4 regions of the Mesorhizobium cantuariense genome follow, and region 4 is predicted to be linked to each of the others. Evidence: riboswitches for the same ligand, from Rfam matches in the RefSeq annotation. Region 4 holds a riboswitch; each other region holds the start of a gene.
What was found. A riboswitch is a leader RNA that binds a small molecule or an ion and turns the genes downstream of it on or off. The one in region 4 is predicted to bind thiamine pyrophosphate.

Region 1 (4,991 bases), 5.5 Mb from region 4:
TTTGAGGTGTGTCTTCTCGCATATCGGGCACAGCAGAGACGGGCAGATCAAACTCTGTATCCAACCAGTCAGACATCAAGAACGCAATTGCCCCTGCGGCAATCGCCCCGTCTCGCTGGCGGGCCGTCATTTTGCTCATCGATCGGAAGCTGACCCCCTCTTCGCGCGGAATGTCCAGATCATCCGACAGAAAAAAGGAAAGGGGAAATCCCAAAGTGCGAGCAAGCTTCTTGGCAACATCCTCGCTCGGAAGATACTCCCCCGCTTCATAGCCCGTGACCGTACGTGGTTCGATACCAGTCTTTGCAGCGAGTTCTTTCATCGTCAGGCCGGCCCGCTTACGAGCCACGGTAAGCCGCGATCTATTAAACATTATGCCGCCTTGCGCTTCACCGGCACATCAATCTCGACGTCTTCGATCGGGTCTTCGACCGGCACTCCACCGTCCACACCCGGCAACGGAATGAAGATGCGCTCTCCCCAGTCAGTTATAATCCGGGCCGGTGACGGCGCGAAGCTCGCTGCGCCCGTCTTTTGCCTCCAAGGTTTTCACAAGCTCGCGATGGGACAGCAGGCCGTGCTGCAGATTGATGGCAGCCAGCGGCGCTGGAAGCTGGCGCAGATAGGTGGCCGGCGCGCCGACCAGGCTGGCGAGTTGGCCAAAACTCCAATGCGTGGGTGCAACAGGGGCATGCGCATCGGGCAGCATTAGCCACAGGCGCTCCCGATCGTCGCGGCTGGCGTCGACGCGGATCAGTTCGCTTTCGACGAGGCGGGTCTTGATGCGTTCGGTTCGCCATTTCACCGAATTATGGAGATCGGTGAGAGAAAGGTAGCGCTCGTCGGCCGGCCGATTGAACCACTCCGACGACACGCGACCGATACGCTGGCCGCGGCTGACGTCGACCTTGTAACCGGCACGCGCGTTACGGACGGGCGTGTGAAATTCCATTTGTGTCATGGTTGCTGCTCCGCGGCGGACGCCGGGAGCCTCTCTCCCGGACCTTCACCCGCCGCTGCAGGCCCGCCCGCCCTCTACCTCTGCCGGCATCCCCGCCCGCCGCCAGAAGCGCCGGCATTGCAGCAGAGTTTGCGCCAGGTGGCTGGCGCACGAAGTGTGAAGGCCGGCAAGGTCTGCTGGCCCTATTCGGCCCTCGGCAATACATGTATGAAACGAGCCGACGTCATGGCAGGCGCAGACCGCACCAAGCTCGGTATTGAGGGTGTAATTGGATGTCGAGCAGGTTCGTCCGACCCGTGGTGGTGCAAGTTGGCCGACATGACCGTGAGCGCGTCATTTTCGATGTGAACGACGCGGCCACGATTCTGCTCCGGAGCTTCCATGATCAGACGAAGAAGCGGAAACTGGCTATGGATGCATGCCTTCAGGTTCTGCGTGGCGAAGCCCACCCGCTGGTTGCCAGACGGGCTTTCGTTGTGGCGGCGTTAGAAGCGAAAATTCTGCGCAGTGATTGAGTTCCAAGATTATAATAGCCTCAATTACTTCAAAACCCCCACAAGAGCAGTAACGCAGACAAATAGATCGAACGAACGCTTACTCTTGTAGCCGCGATACATAGCTGCGTATCGAGTGCTGCGCTCGTCGCGCAAGATTGATTCGTTGGATCATCCGCCAAGCTCAGGTTTGCGGCGGAGGTCTTTCCGGTTGGTGGAACGCAACCCTGTCGTCGCCGCCAGAAGGGCCGCATTGCTTCTCCGGCACGCCGTCGGCGCTGCCCCCCTTGCGGATCTCCACGACGACGGGCTCGCCGTCGATGACCTGCATGAGGGCCTCTGGAGTTGTCGAAGAAGAAGCCGCCTCACGCACAAGCCGCAGGACATCGACCGCTTCGTGCCGCACCAGGCCAATGCCCGCATTTTTGATGCCGTAGGGAAAAACCTTGGCCTTGCCGATCGTGCTGTCGTCAAGACGATCGCCGAATACGGCAATTCTTCCGCCGCGACGATCCCGCTGTCGCTGTCACTGGCCACCAGACGAAGCCATTTCGGCCTGGCGAAAAAGTTCTTCTGGCGGCGGCGGGAGCGGGCTTGAGCGGCGGCGCTGTCGTCGTTGGAATATAGCCGAGCGGTGGCCGCCCACGGGCCAAAACTGTCCGAGTGAGATGGATGGCCGGTCGACAGGCGCTTGACAAAGCGGCGCCGTCCCGTTCAACTCCAGACATTCACCAGGGGGGTCCCGACAAGGGGCTGAGATACTGCTGGCTTTCGCAGCGCAGTGACCCGTTGAACCTGATCCAGTTCATACTGGCGTAGGGACGGTGCAAGCGCTTTGCGGGAGTTTATGCCCGAAGACCTGTCTCGAGCAGGTCGGCCAAAGCGTCTTTTCATCCTTCCGGCACAGAACTGGGTCTCCAATGCAAATGAGCAAAGGAGCCTCAAATGAATGCCTTGACCCCAGCGGTTTCCACGGGACCGCTGCCTGCCTCACGAAAAATCCACAAATCCGGCGTCCTCCATCCACAGATCAGGGTGCCGATGCGCGAAATCTCCGTCCACCCGACGGCGGGCGAACCGCCCGTGACGGTCTACGATCCATCCGGCCCATACACCGATCCGACGATCGAAACGAGCATTGAGAAAGGCCTCACACGGCTGCGGCAAGACTGGATCACGGCGCGCGGCGATGTCGAGGCCTATGACGGCCGCCATGTGCAGCCGGAAGACAACGGCTTCGCCGTGGGCGAGCGTCTGACGCCGGAATTCCCCATTCGCAACAGACCGCTCAAGGCCAAGGCTGGGAAGGCGGTGACCCAGCTTGCCTATGCCCGGGCCGGCATCATCACGCCTGAAATGGAGTTCGTCGCCATCCGCGAGAACCTTGGCCGCGAGATCCTGCACGGCAAGCTGCAACGCGACGGCGAAGCCTTCGGCGCGGAGCTTCCCGATTTCGTCACGCCGGAATTCGTGCGCGACGAGCTGGCGCGCGGGCGCGCGATCATCCCCGCCAACATCAATCATCCCGAGAGCGAGCCGATGATCATCGGCCGCAATTTCCTGGTGAAGATCAATGCCAATATCGGCAATTCCGCCGTCACCTCCTCGATGGCCGAGGAAGTCGAAAAGATGGTCTGGGCGATCCGCTGGGGCGCCGACACGGTGATGGATCTGTCGACCGGCCGCAACATCCACAACATCCGCGAATGGATCGTGCGCAATTCGCCGGTGCCGATCGGCACCGTGCCGCTCTATCAGGCACTCGAAAAGGTCGGCGGCATCGCCGAGGACCTGACTTGGGAAGTCTATCGCGACACCCTGATCGAGCAGGCCGAGCAAGGCGTCGACTATTTCACCATCCATGCTGGCGTGAGGCTGCATTACATCCCGCTCACGGTGGAGCGGGTTACCGGCATCGTCAGCCGAGGCGGCTCGATCATGGCGAAGTGGTGCCTGCACCATCACAAGGAGAGCTTCCTCTACGAGCATTTCGAGGAGATCTGCGACATCTGCCGCGCCTATGACGTTTCGTTCTCGCTCGGCGATGGACTTCGCCCCGGTTCGATCGCCGACGCCAACGACGCCGCGCAATTCGCCGAACTGGAAACGCTTGGCGAACTGACGAAGATCGCATGGGCGAAGGATTGCCAGGTGATGATCGAAGGGCCTGGCCACGTCCCCATGCACAAGATCAAGCAGAACATGGACAAGCAGCTCGCAATCTGCGGTGAAGCGCCCTTCTATACGCTCGGGCCGCTGACGACGGACATAGCGCCGGGCTACGACCACATCACGTCGGGCATCGGTGCCGCGATGATCGGCTGGTTCGGCACCGCGATGCTCTGTTACGTGACGCCGAAGGAGCATCTTGGGCTGCCGGACCGCAACGACGTCAAGACCGGCGTGATCACCTACAAGATAGCCGCGCACGCCGCCGACCTCGCCAAGGGCCACCCGGCGGCGAAAGTCAGGGATGATGCCCTTTCCCGCGCGCGCTTCGAGTTCCGCTGGGAGGATCAGTTCAACCTGTCGCTCGATCCCGAAACGGCGCGCTCCTTCCACGACCAGACTTTGCCAAAGGAGGCGCACAAACTGGCGCACTTCTGCTCGATGTGCGGGCCGAAATTCTGCTCCATGCGCATCTCCCACGACATTCGTGCCGAAGCGCAGAAGGAAGGAATGGCGGCGATGGCGGAAAAATATCGCGATGGCGGCAATCTCTACATGCCGGTGAGCGACAGCGCGCCCAAAGGACCAGGGCCGTCATGAGGGTGCTGGTCAAAGGGGCCGGCGTCGCCGGCCTCACGGCGGCCTTCGAATTGGCCAGACGCGGCGCGGCGGTCACCGTCGCCGACGTCCGGCACGGCCGTGGAGGCAATGCATCGTGGTTCGCCGGCGGCATGCTGGCGCCGTGGTGCGAGCGCGAAAGCGCCGAGCAGCCGGTGCTGGATCTCGGGCGCGGCGCCGCCGACTGGTGGGAGGCGGTGCTGCCTGGTCAGGTGACGCAGGCCGGAACACTGGTTGTGGCGCCGCCGCGTGACAGCGGCGAGCTGGACCGCTTCGCCGGCCGCACCTCGGGCCATCGCTGGCTCGATGAAGCGGAAATCGCGCGGCTGGAGCCCGATCTCGCCGGGCGTTTCCGGCGTGGGCTGTTCTTCCCCGGCGAGGCGCATCTCGACCCGCGCCGGGCGATGGCGGCGCTTCACGACAAGCTTGTCGCGATGGGTGTCGACATCAGCTTCGCCACGGACGCGCGGCAGCTTCCCGGGTTCGAGCACGAGATCGACTGCACGGGAATGGCGGCGGACGACGGAAGGCTGCGCGGCGTGCGCGGCGAGATGATGATCCTGCACACGCCTGATATCGCGCTATCGCGCCCCGTGCGGCTGCTTCATCCGCGCTTTCCGCTATACACGGTACCGCGCGCCAACCATCGTTTCATGATCGGCGCGACGATGATCGAGAGCGACGGCGCTGGACCGGTCACGGTCCGCTCTATGATGGAGCTTCTGGGCACGGCCTGCGCGCTCCATCCA
Region 2 (4,991 bases), 1.8 Mb from region 4:
GCTGGCGCATGCCGCCGGACAGCTGCGCGGGAAAATGCCGCTCGAAGCCGGCGAGCCCGAATTCGGCAAACAGCGGCGCGACGCGCGCCCGCGCCGCCTTGCGCCTGATGCCTTGCACTTCGAGCCCGAGCGTCGTGTTGTCGAGGATGCGCCGCCACGGCATCAGCGCGTCGCGTTGCGGCATGAAGGCGAAGTGCTTGCCGTGGTCATCGAGGCGCGCGCCGTCGAACAGCATCTCGCCCTCGCCATGCTCGGCGCCGGTCAGAAGCTGGAACAGCGTCGACTTGCCGGCGCCCGAGGGCCCGAGGATCGAGACGAACTCACCAGCGCCGACACTCAGCGAAATATCGGCCAGCACGTCGAGCCCACCGAACGCCTTGCGCACATGACGCAGCTCGAGCCGGCTCATCGCCACAGCCTCTTCGCTGCGGTATCCTTGCCGGTGCGGTCCCAAGGCATGGCAAGGCGCTGCAACAGCACCGTCAACCCGAACAGGACAAGTGTCAGCGCGGCGCTGACACCGACGGCGGCCAGCACCAGATCGGGGCGGAAATTGTTCTTGGCGTTGAGCATGTAGATGCCCAGCCCCTTCGCGGCACCGGCATATTCGGCAAAGATCGCGCCGACCACGGCATAAGTGATGGAGATCCTCAGGCCAGCAAAGAAGTAAGGCAGCGCCGAAGGCAGCCGTGCCAGCACGAAGATGCGCCAGCGCCCAGCTCCCATGGCGCGCAGCATTTGCCCGATCTCGGCCTCCGTCGCCTCATAACCCTCGACCAATGCCACCAGCATCGGAAAGAAGGTGACCAGCGCCACCAGCATGATCTTGGGTGCCAGTCCGAAGCCGAACCACAGCACCACCAGCGGCGCAATCGCCACCAGCGGCAAGGTCTGGCTGACGATGAAGACGGGAAACAACGCGCGGCGCAGCGGCTGGAAGAAGTCGACCAGCATCGACAGCGCAAAGGCGGCGCTGAGCGAACAGGCAAAGCCGAGTAGCGTGGCACGGATGGTCGGCATCGCGTTGTCGGCCAACGCCTCACGATTGAGCATCGCTTGCTCGAAGACGCGCGACGGCGCCGGCAGGATCGTCGGCTTGATGCCGGAATAGGTGGCATAAAGCTCCCACGCCAGCAGGAGCAGCCCGACCGAGATCATGGCCGGTCCTGCCTTGACAAGAAGGCTCGCGATCGGGCGCGAAGCGACTGATGATGAGACCACGGGAGATAACCTTTGACGGCCGCGCGAGAGCGCGACTGGCTCAGACAGCCGACGGGCTGTTGGCCGAGACCGTGACGTCGAGGGTTACGTGACCGGCGCCTGGTCCGAAGCGGCAGAAAGCTTCGTCCAGCGCCGAAAAGATCGCACCGGCATCACCGCGCAATTTCGTGCAGAAATGCTTGGAACGCTCATAGACGCCGGACTGCTTGAGAAAGTCGATGCAGCCGTAGATCTCGTCCATGTGGTCGTCGGTGCCCATCACATAGAGCGAGAACTGCGCGGCCGCCGGCTGGCCGGTGGCAGCAGCATTGCGCACCGCCGCGATGGCCGCATCTTTGCGTGGGCCGAGTGGTCCGACAGGCCCACCAAGTGCATCGGAGCGGCAGATCGGATCATCCGGCTCGCCCGGGCAGCCGCGCGAGATAGTGGCCGACAACACGCAATGTTTGCCGCTGCGTGCCGCCGCCACGAAGAGGTCGCGCATGGCGGGAAACAGCACTTCGGGCGGCCCGACCAGCAAGGTCGAGATGTCGTCGGTCTCGATCCTGAGCTTGTCGCGGTAAGGATCGAGCGCGCCGAGCGCGCCAAGGATGACGCCGACGAAATCGTCGGCCATGGGATATAGGGAAATCTGTGCGCCTGAAAACATCGCCCGCCTCGCTCCGCTGGTATTACCCAGATCAGCTTCTAGGGTCTGTGGGCTTGCCGCCCCCGTCTCAGCCCCGACCGTACGGAGCACCCCTGTGGATGCGCAAGTTAAAGCACCATTCGAGCTGAAGGGAAAGCCGTTTTTTCAGTGCGCTGCGCCAATAGCATTGCGCCAGGCATGGTGCGCCTGAGCGGAATTTTATCGGGAACCTTCGCTGCCGCGACCGGTTGTCCCCACAGTCGCGATGCGATCACCTTCGTAGAAATGAGCGACGAGTTCACGGAAATGGAGACAAACCATGTTCATGAAAATCCTCGCAGCTTCGGCTCTCACCATTGGTCTGGCTACATCAGCCATGGCGCAAAGCGCTGGCGACAACGGTGCAAACGGAGGCGGAAGCGGCAAATCGGTGACGGTTGAGCCGAGCACGCCGGCTTCACCCAATACGGTCGAGCCGGACACTGTGGACCCGGGCATAACCAACAGCACGACCGGCATGCCCGACGGCATGAATTCCAACGCGGATGAAAACTGCCCGGCCGGTCCGCAGGGCGCACAGCCAGATGCCATCGGCACCTCGCCGGGCACGGCTTCGCCGACAGTCAACGACAACCATTGCGGCAAGTAAGTTGTCGCCAATCGGAGCGAAAACAAAACCTGCGGAGCGAATGCTCCGCGGGTTTGCGGCGCATCGTTAACCGCCGGACATCGTCTGACGGTCGGTATGCGCATGCCGCAGGAAATCGACGAAGGCGCGCACCGCCGGCGATGTATGGCGCTGCTTCTGATAACAGAGGAACCAGCCAGGAAAAGGCGCGCACCACTCATCCAGCAGCGAGACCAGTTTGCCGGCGTCGATCAGCGGACGCACCAGCTCTTCCGCCCAGAAGGCAACGCCGACGCCCTGCATCGCAAGCGCCATGTCGCGGCTGGAAACGACCAGCTGACCATTGACGGCGACCAAGTTGGCCATCCCGGGCGAATTCCCGACGCAGGCATGAAACCCTTGCAGCCTGCCGCGATCGATTGCCACATGGCGTATGAAGATGGCGCCAGTCCGACCATAGGAGGAAAGCTGACATAGCGGTTGGCCAAAATGTTCAGGTCGGGCGATTATAAGGTTTTCGCAATTTTCTTATAACCACTTGAAACCAGGAGCAGAAGCGCGCAGTTATAAGAGAACTGCAAATTTCTTATAACGCAAAGGCCCTGGTCGGACGCCGCCATGAAATCGATCGATATCGCTTATCGCACTCTGTTCGCTGAACTCGTGCAACGAAGCCTGGACGCCTCGTTCCAAACTGACTTCTCGACGGCAGGCAATTTCGTACGGGTTCCGGTAAAAGGCCGCGACTACTGGTATTTCGAGGAGACCAGGCCGAAGACGACAAGACGATATGTCGGTCCGGCCGACGATCCCGAGATCGCAAAACGCGTCGCCGCCTTCAGGGAAATCAAGAGCGATCTGAAAAGCCGTCGTAAGCTCGTATCGACGCTTGTTCGCGAGGCTGGGTTGATGGAGCCGGAAAAATTTACCGGCGATATCGTCGAAGCTCTTGGCAAGGCCGGGTTTTTCCGCTTGCGGGGCGTACTTGTCGGCACGGTCGCATTCCAGGCCTACGCCGGATATCTGGGCGTAAGGCTGCCGGGGGTGGCGCTACAGACAGGCGATGCTGACTTTGCCCAATTTCACTCGGTCTCCGTCGAAGTGGGCGACAGTCTGCCACCGATCATGGATGTGCTGCGCGATATCGATCCGTCGTTTCGCGAAATTCCGCACCGAACGGATGCCAATCGCACGACCCAGTTCGAAAACGCTTCCCGGTACAAGGTCGAATTCCTGACCCCAAACCGGGGTGGCGACGACTACGCCGACCACGCGAGCGCGATGCCGTCGCTGGGCGGCGCATCGGCACAACCCTTGCGATTCCTGGATTTTCTGATCCGCGAACCCGTAAGGACAGTCTTGTTGCATCGATCCGGAGTCCCGGTATTGGTCCCCTCACCCGAGCGATATGCCGTCCACAAACTGATTGTCGCCTCTCTTCGCCAAGCGAATGCAAACGGCGCGGCAAAACGGGAAAAAGATGTTCTTCAGGCAAGCTTGCTGGTCGAGGCGATGGCAGCTGCCCGCCGGCAAGATGATCTCGCCGTGGTGTTCTCCGAAGCATGGAATCGCGGTGCCAGCTGGCGCGATGCAATCCAACGAGGTCTTCGTTTACTCGATCCCGATCGGCAAGACACGGTCGAGACAATCGTTCGAAGGGCACTTTCGGATATTGGTGAAGAGCTCGATGGCTTCACCGACGCGACAAGGCGCGCTGGTTAAAGGAGTTTGGATGCGATGACCTGCTCGACGACCCCGTCGAGCAGCAATGCATGGCAAATCGCAGTTGCGAATCTACGAAACCGCCTTCTCACGAACCGGCAGCTTCCAGCCCGGCCTGACGAAATGGCAGGTGTAGCCGTTGGGGTATTTCTCCAGATAATCCTGATGCTCAGGCTCGGCTTCCCAGAAGGGACCGGCCGGCGCGACTTCGGTGACGACCTTGCCCGGCCACAGACCCGAGGCATCGACATCGGCGATGGTGTCGTCGGCGACGCGCTTCTGTTCATCGCTGGTGTAATAGATCGCCGAGCGATAGCTCATCCCGACATCGTTGCCCTGCCGGTTGCGGGTCGTCGGATCGTGGATCTGGAAAAAGCGCTCCAGCAGCGTGCGATAGCTTATGATAGCCGGATCGAAATTGATCTCGACGGCTTCGGCATGGCTGCCATGGTTGCGATAGGTGGCGTTGGCTACGTCGCCGCCACTGTAGCCGACACGGGTGGAGATGACGCCGGGATAGCGCCGTATCAAATCCTGCATACCCCAGAAGCAGCCGCCGGCAAGGACTGCGCGTTCGGTCGAAGTCGCCATATCACGTCTCCTCAAAAGCAAGTGGTCTCGCCATAAATGGGCACTATCACCTGCTTCGTCCAGCGGACGCGGTGGATCTACTTCAGTTGCTCGATCGGGCGAGGCCGTCGATCACACCCGGCAACTGCTTCACGCCAGGCGGAATGGCGGCAAAGCTGATCGCCACCGGCGGCGCCTTGAGCGACCAGTCGAAGAGAACGG
Region 3 (4,991 bases), 4.8 Mb from region 4:
CGGCCCGCACATCGAGCAGAAATGTGCCAGCTTATGCGCCTTCTTGGGCAAGGTCTGGTCGTGAAAGGACCGCGCCGTTTCGGGGTCGAGCGACAGGTTGAACTGGTCCTCCCAGCGGAACTCGAAGCGCGCGCGGGAAAGGGCATCATCCCTGACTTTCGCCGCGGGATGGCCCTTCGCCAGGTCGGCGGCATGGGCGGCGATCTTGTAGGTGATCACGCCAATCTTGACGTCGTTGCGATCGGGAAGGCCGAGATGTTCCTTCGGCGTGACGTAGCAGAGCATGGCGGTGCCGAACCAGCCGATCATGGCGGCGCCGATGCCTGAGGTGATGTGGTCATAGCCCGGCGCGATGTCGGTCGTCAGCGGTCCAAGCGTATAGAACGGCGCCTCGCCGCAGACAGTGAGCTGCTTGTCCATGTTCTCCTTGATCTTGTGCATCGGCACGTGGCCAGGCCCTTCGATCATCACCTGGCAATCCTTCGCCCAGGCGATCTTCGTCAGCTCGCCGAGCGTTTCCAATTCGGCGAATTGCGCCGCGTCGTTGGCATCGGCGATCGAGCCGGGACGAAGGCCGTCGCCAAGTGAGAAGGACACATCATAGGCGCGGCAGATGTCGCAGATCTCCGCGAAATGCTCATAGAGGAAGCTTTCCCGGTGATGGTGCAGGCACCATTTGGCCATGATCGACCCACCGCGAGAGACGATGCCCGTCACACGGTCAACGGTCAGCGGGATGTAGTGAAGCCGCACGCCGGCGTGGATGGTGAAATAGTCGACGCCCTGTTCGGCCTGTTCGATCAGCGTGTCGCGGTAGACCTCCCAAGTCAGATCCTCGGCGATGCCGCCGACCTTCTCGAGCGCCTGGTAAAGCGGCACCGTGCCGATCGGTACCGGCGCGTTGCGCACGATCCAGTCCCGGATGTTGTGGATGTTGCGGCCGGTCGACAGGTCCATCACCGTATCGGCGCCCCAGCGGATCGCCCACACCATCTTTTCGACCTCTTCGGCCATCGACGACGTGACGGCGGAGTTACCGATATTGGCATTGATCTTCACCAGGAAATTGCGACCGATGATCATCGGCTCGCTTTCGGGATGGTTGATGTTGGCGGGAATGATTGCGCGCCCCCGCGCCACCTCGTCGCGCACGAATTCCGGCGTGACAAAATCGGGAATGTCCGCGCCGAAGCTCTCGCCGTCTCGCGACAGCTTGCCGTGCAAAATCTCGCGGCCGAGATTCTCGCGGATGGCGACGAACTCCATTTCGGGCGTGATGATTCCGGCGCGCGCATAGGCAATTTGGGTCACCGCGTTGCCGGCCCTGGCCTTGAGCGGTCTATTGCGAACGGGGAATTCCGGCGTCAAGCGCTCGCCCGCCGCGAAGCCGTTGTCTTCCGGCCGGACATGGCGGCCGTCATAAGTCTCGACATCGCCGCGCGCAGCGATCCAGTCTTGCCGGAGCCGGGCGAGGCCTTTTTCTATGCTCGTTTCGACCGTCTGATCAGTGTATGGGCCGGACGGATCGTAGACCGTCACGGGCGGTTCGCCCGCCGTCGGATGGACGGAGATTTCGCGCATCGGCACCCTGATCTGCGGATGGATGACGCCAGATTTGTATATCTTTCGTGAGGCAGGTAGCGGCCCCGTCGAAACCGCTGGGGTCAAGGCATTCATTTGAGGCTCCTTTGCTCATCTGCATTGGAGACCCAGTTCTGTGCCGGAAGGATGAAAAGACGCTTTGGCCGCCTGTTCGAAACAGGACTTCGGGCGTGAACTCCCGCAAAGCGCTTGCACCGTCCCTACGCCAGTATGAACTGGATCAGGTTCAACGGGTCACTGCGCCGCGAAAGCCAGCAGTATCTCAGCCCCTTGCCGGGACTCCCCTGGTGAATGCGCCGAATTGAACGGGCCGGCGCTATTTTGTCAAGCGCATTCGGCCCGCGGCGCTGATCGGCGGCCAATCAGACCGGGCAGAAAAGCTCGCGCATGCGTCGGGGACAGGTCACGCCCCGGAGACCAAGGCAGGAATGGCCAAAGCCGCATTCGTCTCGTCAAGGATGGAGAAACTGTATCGGCCGTGCGCATCAAGATCGACCGAGTAGCTCAAGCGGTCGCGTATGTGGTTATCCTGGTCGAACGTGACGATCCTCGGCTTCAGCGAGGTGATTTTCGTTTCGTCCAGGTAGATGGAGTTGCAGACAATGATCTGGTCGCCGGGCTGAAAGGTGCGGGCGGCCGCACCATTGAGGATGCAGCACCGTGAGCCGCGCTTACCGAGAATGACATAGGTCGAAATCCGCGCCCCGGAATTCTTGTTCCATATCTCCACGAATTCCATCGGCAGGATCCAGGCCGCATCGCAGTGGGCAGGTCCAGCGTTATCGATCCATGGAAGTTGAGGTTCCCCGGGGTCCTTGGCTTGGGGAACGCTTTTGAAGGCTATCTCCAACTGCCTGCGGGCGAGAGGATATCGCTTGCCGCAGCAGTGCAGGATGCGTCTTCTCTGCCCCTCGGTCTGCAATCCGCGATAAGATTGTACACAAAATATCAAAACTGTGTTGACAATCTTGCGCTAGAGGTTTCCCTTAGGGCATCCGCGCAGCCAAAGAGCAAACACAAAGCGCGATAACCAGAAGGGGAAATGCCAGAATGATCAACCGACGCTCGACTCTCAAATCGATGGTGCTTGGCGCCGTCTCCGCTCTCGCTATGGCCGCTGCGGGCATGCCGTCCGCGGAGGCCCAGAACAAGGAACTGAAGATCGGTTTCGTCGGTGTCACCAGTGGCCCCGCCGCCGCCTGGGGCACGTCGAACGTACGTTCGATGCAGACGCGTGCCGCCTGGATCAACGAGACCGGCGGCGTCAAGATTGGCGACGCCACCTACAACGTCAACATCGTTACGTTCGACGATCAGAAAGACCCCAAGCGCGCCATTGCCGGCATGGAAAAGATGGCGCAGGAGGGCATCCACTATGTGGTCGGCCCGAATGTCGATGACGGTGCTGCCGCCGTGCGCCCGGTCGCCGAGGCCAACGGCATCATCTATTTCCCTTACGCTTTCCCCAAGGCGCTTTATCAGAAGCCTGCCTCGAATGCCGTGCTCGGCATGATCGCTAACTATCAATCGGGCCCGGCGATCTACAAATACCTCAAGGAAAACAAGGGCGTGAAGACGATCGCCTTCGTTGCCGCCAATGAATCGGATCCGTTGAGCCAGCGTGACGGCGGCGTTGAGGCAGCCAAGGCGCTCGGCCTCAAGATTGTCGCCCAGAACGACACCTACCAGAACGATACGCGCGACTTCACGCCGGTGCTCACGCCGATCGTTGCGCTGAAGCCCGACCTGCTCGTACTGTCAGGCGTCGCGCCGGCCAATGCGCCGCTGCTCATCCGCGCCGCCCGCGAGCTCGGCTTCGAGGGCCTGATCTCGACCGAAACGGCACAGGACGCAAAGGTTCTCGAGGAAGGTGCGGGCGAATACGCCAACGGCTTCATCTCCGTCGGTGGCGCCTCCACACCCGAGATCGCCTCGGACGCGATGAAGGAATTCGTCGACCGCTACACCAAGATGTTCGGTGAGTACAACGACGAGTCCAACACCAAGGTCTATGCGCTCGAGTACATCATCGATACGCTGAAGGCCAATCCGGCGGCGATCGACAATGTCGACGAATTCAAGAAGACCATGGACACCTTCTCGGCGCCCAACCCCTACCTGAAGGGCGATGCCAAGCTGAGCTATGTCGGCACGACCTCCTTCGGCCAGAAGCGCCAGCTCGCGGTGCCGATGGTGGTCAACGAGTACAAGGACGGTGCCTTCCAGACCCTGTTCGTCGGCACGGTCGACTAGGGTTAGCTTCCCTGCGGTTTCTTCCTCCCGCGTTGCCGGGGACCCGGAGCATTCTCCGGGTCCCTCGGAAGATTGAAGGCGTCCATGGAATGGAACAGGTCATCGCAAACGGATTCTACCTCGGCGCCCAATATGCGCTGATCGCATTGGGGCTGACGCTCATCTTCGCCTTGATGAATGTCCTCAACTTTGCCCACGGGCAGATGTATGTGCTGGGCGGCTTCATCACCTACACACTATACGGCCAGCTTGGGCTGCCCTTCGTCGTCGCCTTGCTGGCGTCCGGCGTCACACTCGCCATCATCGGCGCGCTGATGGAGAAATATCTTTTCCGAACCGTCATCAAGCGAAGTCTGCGCGAGGAAAGCACGATGCTGCTGGCGGCTGCGACGGCATTCTTCTTCGATGCCGTCATCCTGCTCATCTTCGGCGAAAAGCAGCGCGGCGTACCCAAGATCGTCAAGGGCGTATTCAACGAGGGCGGTATCATCATGCCCTATGACCGTATGCTGGTCGGCGTGCTCGCACTGGTCTTCATCGCGGCCTTCGTTCTCTACATGCAGTACAGCAGGGTCGGGCGCGCCATGCGGGCGCTGGCCCAGGATCGTGTCGCCGCGCAATTGATGGGCGTCCAGGTCGACCGTTATTCGATGATCGGCTTCGCGATGGGAGCCATGCTGGCAGGTATTGTCGGCGGCCTTCTGGTCACCATCACCGGTGTCAATTCCGGCATCGGCGGGCCAATCTCGATCAAGGCCTTCATGATGGTGATGATCGGCGGCGCCGGCGTCGTCGGCGGTGCGATCGCCGGTGGTTTCATCCTTGGCATGATGGAGTCGGTCGGCCTCACCGTGCTGCGCGAATATGGCGATGTCACTTACCTCGTCATCTTCGCCGCGCTGATGGTGTTCCTCTCGATCCGCCCCAACGGGCTGATGGGCAAGCCGTGGGGTTGATGGGCCATGACGCGTAACGTGAAAATCGCCTCGGTTGCCGCCTTTCTGGCGATCGTCTTCATCGCCGTGCCGGTTCTGATCGCGACGAGCGGTCGGACTGACCTCTTTTATACGTTCACCTCGGTGGCGCTGCTCAGCATCGCGAGTGCCGGCGTGTGGCTTACCTTCTATATCGGCCGG
Region 4 (4,991 bases):
GTACCGGCGTGCGCGCCTGTTCCGGCTTGAACAGGAAATCCTTCATGTAGGAGACGACATGGCGCTGCTCGCCATTGATGACGAGATTTTCGCCGCGCCCGTCGGTGAGATACTGCGCCAGCGTCTCTTGCGGGTCGACCGCCTCGCGCTTCTGGTCGAGCGTGGCGATCTCCAGATTGGTGCCGAGCCGTATCGAACCGGCGTCGGGCTTCATCTCGCCGGTCAGCATCTTCAAGAGCGTCGTCTTGCCGGCGCCGTTCGGCCCGACCAGGCCAACCCGATCGCCGCGCTGGATGCGGGTCGAAAACCCCTTGACGACAGTGAGATCGCCAAAGTTCTTCTCGATGTTCTTGGCCTCGATCACCAGCTTGCCGGATTCGGCGGCGTCGCTCGCCACCATGGTCGCCGACCCTTCGGCGCCGCGATGGCCGCGGAAACGCTGGCGCATGGTCTGCAATTCGCCGAGACGGCGCATGTTGCGCTTGCGTCGCGCCGTCACGCCGTAGCGCAGCCAATGCTCCTCACGCACGATCTGACGGCCGAGCTTGTGCTGCTCGCGCTCTTCTTCTTCCAGCACAAGGTCGCGCCATTCCTCGAAATGGCCAAAGCCCTTGTCCAGCCTGCGGGTCTGGCCGCGATCGAGCCAGATGGTGGCGCGCGACACGCGCTCGAGAAAGCGACGATCGTGCGAGATGACGACGAGTGCCGAGGAGGTTCGGCTAAGCTCCTCTTCCAGCCATTCGATCACCGAGAGGTCGAGATGGTTGGTCGGCTCATCTAGCAGCAGAATGTCGGGCTCCGGCGCCATGACGCGGGCAAGGGCGGCGCGCCTCGCTTCGCCGCCCGACAGGTCGTTCGGACGCTCCTCACCCGACAGGCCGAGATGCTCCATCAGATAGCTGGCGCGGTAGGGATCGTCAGCAGGGCCAAGCCCCGCCTCGACATACGCGCGGACACTGGCAAAACCCTCCATGTCGGGCATCTGCGGCAAATAGCGGACGGTTGCCGAGGGCTGGCGGAACACCTCGCCGTCCTGCGGCTCGATCAGGCCGGCGGCGATCTTCAGCAGCGTCGACTTGCCCGAACCGTTGCGGCCGACCAGCGCGATCTTGTCGCCGGCCGACGCCGTCAAGGCGGCACCATCGAGCAGCGGCGTGCCACCGAAGGTCAGTTTTATCCCGTCGAGGTTGAGAAGGGGCGGGGCCATATCAGCTTTCAGGTAAGGGATAGGGATAGGGATGAGCGAGCAGCATCGCGCTGCCATGGTCCAGCGCGATTTCGAGGTGGCCTTTGACCTCGTTGGAAATGGTCAGCGACGAGCCGAATGCCACCTTGACGTGATCGAGCGGCCATTTGGCGCCGGTGACGGTCAGGCCAGCAAGCTCGGAAAAGCCGAGCACCGAAAACAGCGTGCCGTCGGCATAGTCGAAGCCAGCCTTTCCATGCAGCAACGGGACGCCTTCCTGGGCGCCGCTGGTCAGGAGCACATCAGTCCCGGCCTCGGCCAGCCGCAGGGCAAGCGCCAGATGCAGGAAAGCGTGGTCGGCGCGCTTGCCGCCGAAAGCACCGGCGAGCACCAGGCTGGTCGCACCGCGCTCGAGTGCCGCGGCGATTGCCAGTTCGCCATCGGTCTGGTCCTTTTCCGCCGGGAAAGTCCGGCGGGGGACAGTGGCGAGATCATCCGGCAGATTGGCGGGCACAGAATCGAAATCACCCACCCACAGTTCCGGGACAAGGCCCAGCAACCGCGCATGGCCGATGCCGGCGTCGGCGGCGATGACGCGGGAGCCTTCGACCTGGCGGTCGAGTCGTGGCGTGCGATTGAGATCGCCGCCAAGCAGGATGGTGAATGTGCTCATATCGTGTGGCCCTTACCAGCCCGGCACCGGAAACGGAAGGCGGCAAACTCCCACTTGCGTGGGGGATCGGCCCGGCCTATGTGTCGAAACGCTCTAACGGGGTGCCGGACGCGATCTTCGCGGACCGGCTGAGAGGCAATCTCGCCAACCCGCTGAACCTGATCCGGTTTGTACCGGCGGAGGGATTAGACGTTTCGGACAGTCCGACGCCTCAATTCCTTTTAATTCGAACGAAGGAGGCGCCGATGCGCACGCTTTTATACGCTCTTGTCTCAGCAATGGCCGTGGTCCTGTCCGGACCGGCCTTGGCCAAGGACAAACTCACCGTCTACACCTATGAGAGCTTTACCGCCGACTGGGGTCCGGGTCCCGTGGTGAAGAAGGAATTCGAGGCCGAATGCGGCTGTGATGTCGAGTTCGTCTCGGTCGCCGATGGCGTCGCGTTGCTCAACCGGGTCAGGCTGGAAGGGGCATCGACCAAGGCCGATATCGTGCTCGGCCTCGACACCAATCTCACCGCCGATGCCAAGGCGTCAGGCCTGTTCGCGCCGCATGGCGGGGTATCCGACATAAATGTGCCGGGTGGCTGGAGCGACGACACTTTTGTGCCTTTCGACTACGGCTATTTCGCCGTCGTTTACGACACCGAAAAGATGAAGACGCCGCCGAAAAGCCTGAAAGAGCTGGTCGAAGGAAGTGCCGACGACAAGATCGTCATCCAGGATCCGCGCACCTCGACGCCGGGCCTCGGCCTGCTTCTGTGGGTCAAGTCGGTCTATGGCGACAAGGCGCCGGAGGCCTGGGCCAAACTCAAGGCGAAGGTGCTGACCGTGACGCCGGGCTGGAGCGAGGCCTATGGGCTGTTCACCAAGGGCGAGGCGCCGATGGTGCTGTCCTACACGACGTCGCCGGCCTATCACATGGTCGCCGAGAAGACAGAGCGCTACCAGGCAGCGTCGTTCGAGGAGGGCGAGTATCTGCAGATCGAGGTGGCGGGTATCACCACGACGGGGGCCAAGAATCCGCTGGCGGCAAAGTTCATGGCCTTCATGACAGGCCCGAAATTCCAGGACGCGATCCCCGAGACCAACTGGATGTTCCCGGCAGGCAAGACCGACAAGCCGCTCAACCCGGCCTTCGACAAACTGGTTAAGCCGACCAAGACCTTGCTGTTCAGCCCCGAAGAGGTCGCCGCCAACCGCAAGGCCTGGGTGGATGAATGGCTGGCGGTGATGAGCAAGTAGGCAGCGCGATGGCGCCGGCGCATTCCACGGATTCCCGCGTCGGCGCTGGCATCATGGCGCTCGCCGCAATCGCGCTGGTGATCTGCGGCGCGTTTGCTGGCCTGCTTTTCGAGGGCGCTCACGATCTTTCCGGCGCCTGGGCGGCCTTCGACCCCTATCTGCTGCGCGTCATGCGCTTCACGCTCTGGCAAGCAGCGCTGTCGACGTTGCTTTCCGTCGGCCCGGCGCTGTTGGTGGCGCGCGCTCTGTCGCGGCATCCACGCTTCCTTGGCCGCGCCTTCATCCTGCAACTCTTCGCCGTACCGTTGGCGCTGCCGGCCATCGTCGCGGCGCTCGGCATCCTGGCGCTTTATGGCCGTGCCGGCTATTTCGCCGGCGTGTTCTCGGTGATCGGCGGCGGAAGCTGGCCGGGCATCTATGGCCTGTCCGGTATTCTCGTCGCCCATGTCTTCTTCAATCTGCCGTTGGCGACGCGACTGTTCCTCGAGGTGCTGCAGACCATACCGACCGACCAATGGCGCCTGGCGAGCCAGCTCGGCATGGCGGCGCCGCCGGCGTTCCGGCTGATCGAATGGCCGACGCTGCGTGCGGCATTGCCGGGAGTCGCCGGGCTGGTCTTCATGCTCTGCATCACATCCTTCACGATCGTGCTGATACTGGGCGGCGGGCCGGCCGCGACGACGCTGGAGGTCGGCATCTACCAGGCGCTGCGCTTCGATTTCGATCCCGCACGCGCGGTGACGCTGACGCTGCTGCAGATCGCCTTGACCTTTATCGTGGTGCTGGCGCTGACGCGGCTTGGCGCCAATGTGGTCGGCGACACCAACCTGCCGGTCGCGCAACGCCGCTATCTCTCAGTCGGCGGGATCGAGACCTGGCTGAACGCCATGCTCATCGTCTTGGCGCTGCTGTTCGTCGTCGGGCCGATGGCGGCGACGGTGGTTGCCGGGTTGGGTGCCGATCTCAGCCGGCTGGCCGGTGAGGCCACTGTCAGGCAGGCGACGCTGACCAGCGTGGTGCTCGCCTTCCTGTCGGCGCTGCTCTCGGTGACGCTGTCGCTGGCGCTGACCATGGCGCGGCGGGCACTGGCGCTAAACCGCCGTGCCGGCGCAAAGACACTGCTCGAACACGCCTCCGATACCGGCGCCGGTTTTGTGCTGGTCGTGCCGCCGATCGTCGTCGGCGCCGGCTGGTTCCTGTTGCTGCGCCATACCGGCGATGTCTTCGCCATTGCCCCGGTCATGGTCGTCACCGTCAATGCGGTGATGGCGATGCCGTTTGCCTTGCGCGCCGTCCGTCCCGCCTATGATGCGGCGAGCGAGCGTCACGAACGGCTCTGTGCACAGCTCGGCATTGCGGGCTGGAACCGGCTGATGCTGGTCGACTGGCCGTCGCTGCGGCGCCCCCTCGCAACTGCCTTCGCCTTTGCCATGGCGCTGTCGCTCGGCGATCTCGGCGTCATTGCCTTGTTCGGCAGTGATTCCGTGCAGACGTTGCCGTACCTTCTCCTGGCGCGGATGGGCAGCTACCGTACCGAGGACGCCGCCGGCCTGGCATTGCTGCTCGGCCTCATCTGCCTCGCGTTGATCGTGGCGGCGCACTGGCTGGGAAGGGAGAAGGTCCGGGATGCGTGACGGGGCGGCCAGCAGGCTTGAAAAGGGTGCACCGGTGCGGCTGGACAAGGTGTCGTTCAGCTATGGCGAAGCGCCGCTCGTCTTCAACGTCGATTTCGCCGCGGCGAAGATCACCGCCATCATGGGGCCGAGCGGTTCGGGCAAGTCGACGCTGCTCAATCTGGTCGCCGGGTTTGAGACCCCACAGTCGGGCCGCGTGCTGATCGGTGGGGTCGATGTCAGCGCCGAGCCAGCCTCAGTGCGGCCGGTGTCGA

Region 1: linked by a shared signal. The riboswitch ahead of thiC (phosphomethylpyrimidine synthase ThiC) and the one ahead of thiB (thiamine ABC transporter substrate binding subunit) in region 4 are both predicted to bind thiamine pyrophosphate.
Region 2: linked by a shared signal. The riboswitch ahead of ACFOJ9_RS21105 (YkoF family thiamine/hydroxymethylpyrimidine-binding protein) and the one ahead of thiB (thiamine ABC transporter substrate binding subunit) in region 4 are both predicted to bind thiamine pyrophosphate.
Region 3: linked by a shared signal. The riboswitch ahead of thiC (phosphomethylpyrimidine synthase ThiC) and the one ahead of thiB (thiamine ABC transporter substrate binding subunit) in region 4 are both predicted to bind thiamine pyrophosphate.

The regions. Positions count from the first base shown of each region.
Region 1 is NZ_JBHRVD010000001.1:664,171-669,161, reverse strand. It holds gene ACFOJ9_RS03155 (helix-turn-helix domain-containing protein) at 1-322, opposite strand, end outside; partial or broken gene ACFOJ9_RS03150 (hypothetical protein) at 491-961, opposite strand; gene ACFOJ9_RS03145 (DUF982 domain-containing protein) at 1,234-1,476, shown strand; partial or broken gene ACFOJ9_RS03140 (3-oxoacyl-[acyl-carrier-protein] synthase III C-terminal domain-containing protein) at 1,829-2,082, shown strand; TPP riboswitch at 2,179-2,295, shown strand; gene thiC (phosphomethylpyrimidine synthase ThiC) at 2,401-4,224, shown strand; gene thiO (glycine oxidase ThiO) at 4,221-4,991, shown strand, end outside.
Region 2 is NZ_JBHRVD010000001.1:4,363,012-4,368,002, forward strand. It holds gene ACFOJ9_RS21095 (ABC transporter ATP-binding protein) at 1-409, opposite strand, end outside; gene ACFOJ9_RS21100 (ABC transporter permease) at 406-1,158, opposite strand; gene ACFOJ9_RS21105 (YkoF family thiamine/hydroxymethylpyrimidine-binding protein) at 1,262-1,870, opposite strand; TPP riboswitch at 1,861-1,974, opposite strand; gene ACFOJ9_RS21110 (hypothetical protein) at 2,169-2,498, shown strand; gene ACFOJ9_RS21115 (LysR substrate-binding domain-containing protein) at 2,565-2,843, opposite strand; gene ACFOJ9_RS21120 (nucleotidyltransferase family protein) at 3,096-4,199, shown strand; gene msrA (peptide-methionine (S)-S-oxide reductase MsrA) at 4,272-4,790, opposite strand; gene ACFOJ9_RS21130 (glycosyltransferase family 39 protein) at 4,873-4,991, opposite strand, start outside.
Region 3 is NZ_JBHRVD010000001.1:1,338,557-1,343,547, forward strand. It holds gene thiC (phosphomethylpyrimidine synthase ThiC) at 1-1,677, opposite strand, end outside; TPP riboswitch at 1,782-1,898, opposite strand; partial or broken gene ACFOJ9_RS06330 (aspartate 1-decarboxylase) at 2,006-2,385, opposite strand; gene ACFOJ9_RS06335 (ABC transporter substrate-binding protein) at 2,653-3,855, shown strand; gene ACFOJ9_RS06340 (branched-chain amino acid ABC transporter permease) at 3,945-4,811, shown strand; gene ACFOJ9_RS06345 (branched-chain amino acid ABC transporter permease) at 4,818-4,991, shown strand, end outside.
Region 4 is NZ_JBHRVD010000001.1:6,159,781-6,164,771, reverse strand. It holds gene ACFOJ9_RS30110 (ABC-F family ATP-binding cassette domain-containing protein) at 1-1,207, opposite strand, end outside; gene ACFOJ9_RS30105 (thiamine diphosphokinase) at 1,209-1,859, opposite strand; TPP riboswitch at 1,947-2,061, shown strand; gene thiB (thiamine ABC transporter substrate binding subunit) at 2,105-3,103, shown strand; gene thiP (thiamine/thiamine pyrophosphate ABC transporter permease) at 3,112-4,737, shown strand; gene thiQ (thiamine ABC transporter ATP-binding protein) at 4,730-4,991, shown strand, end outside.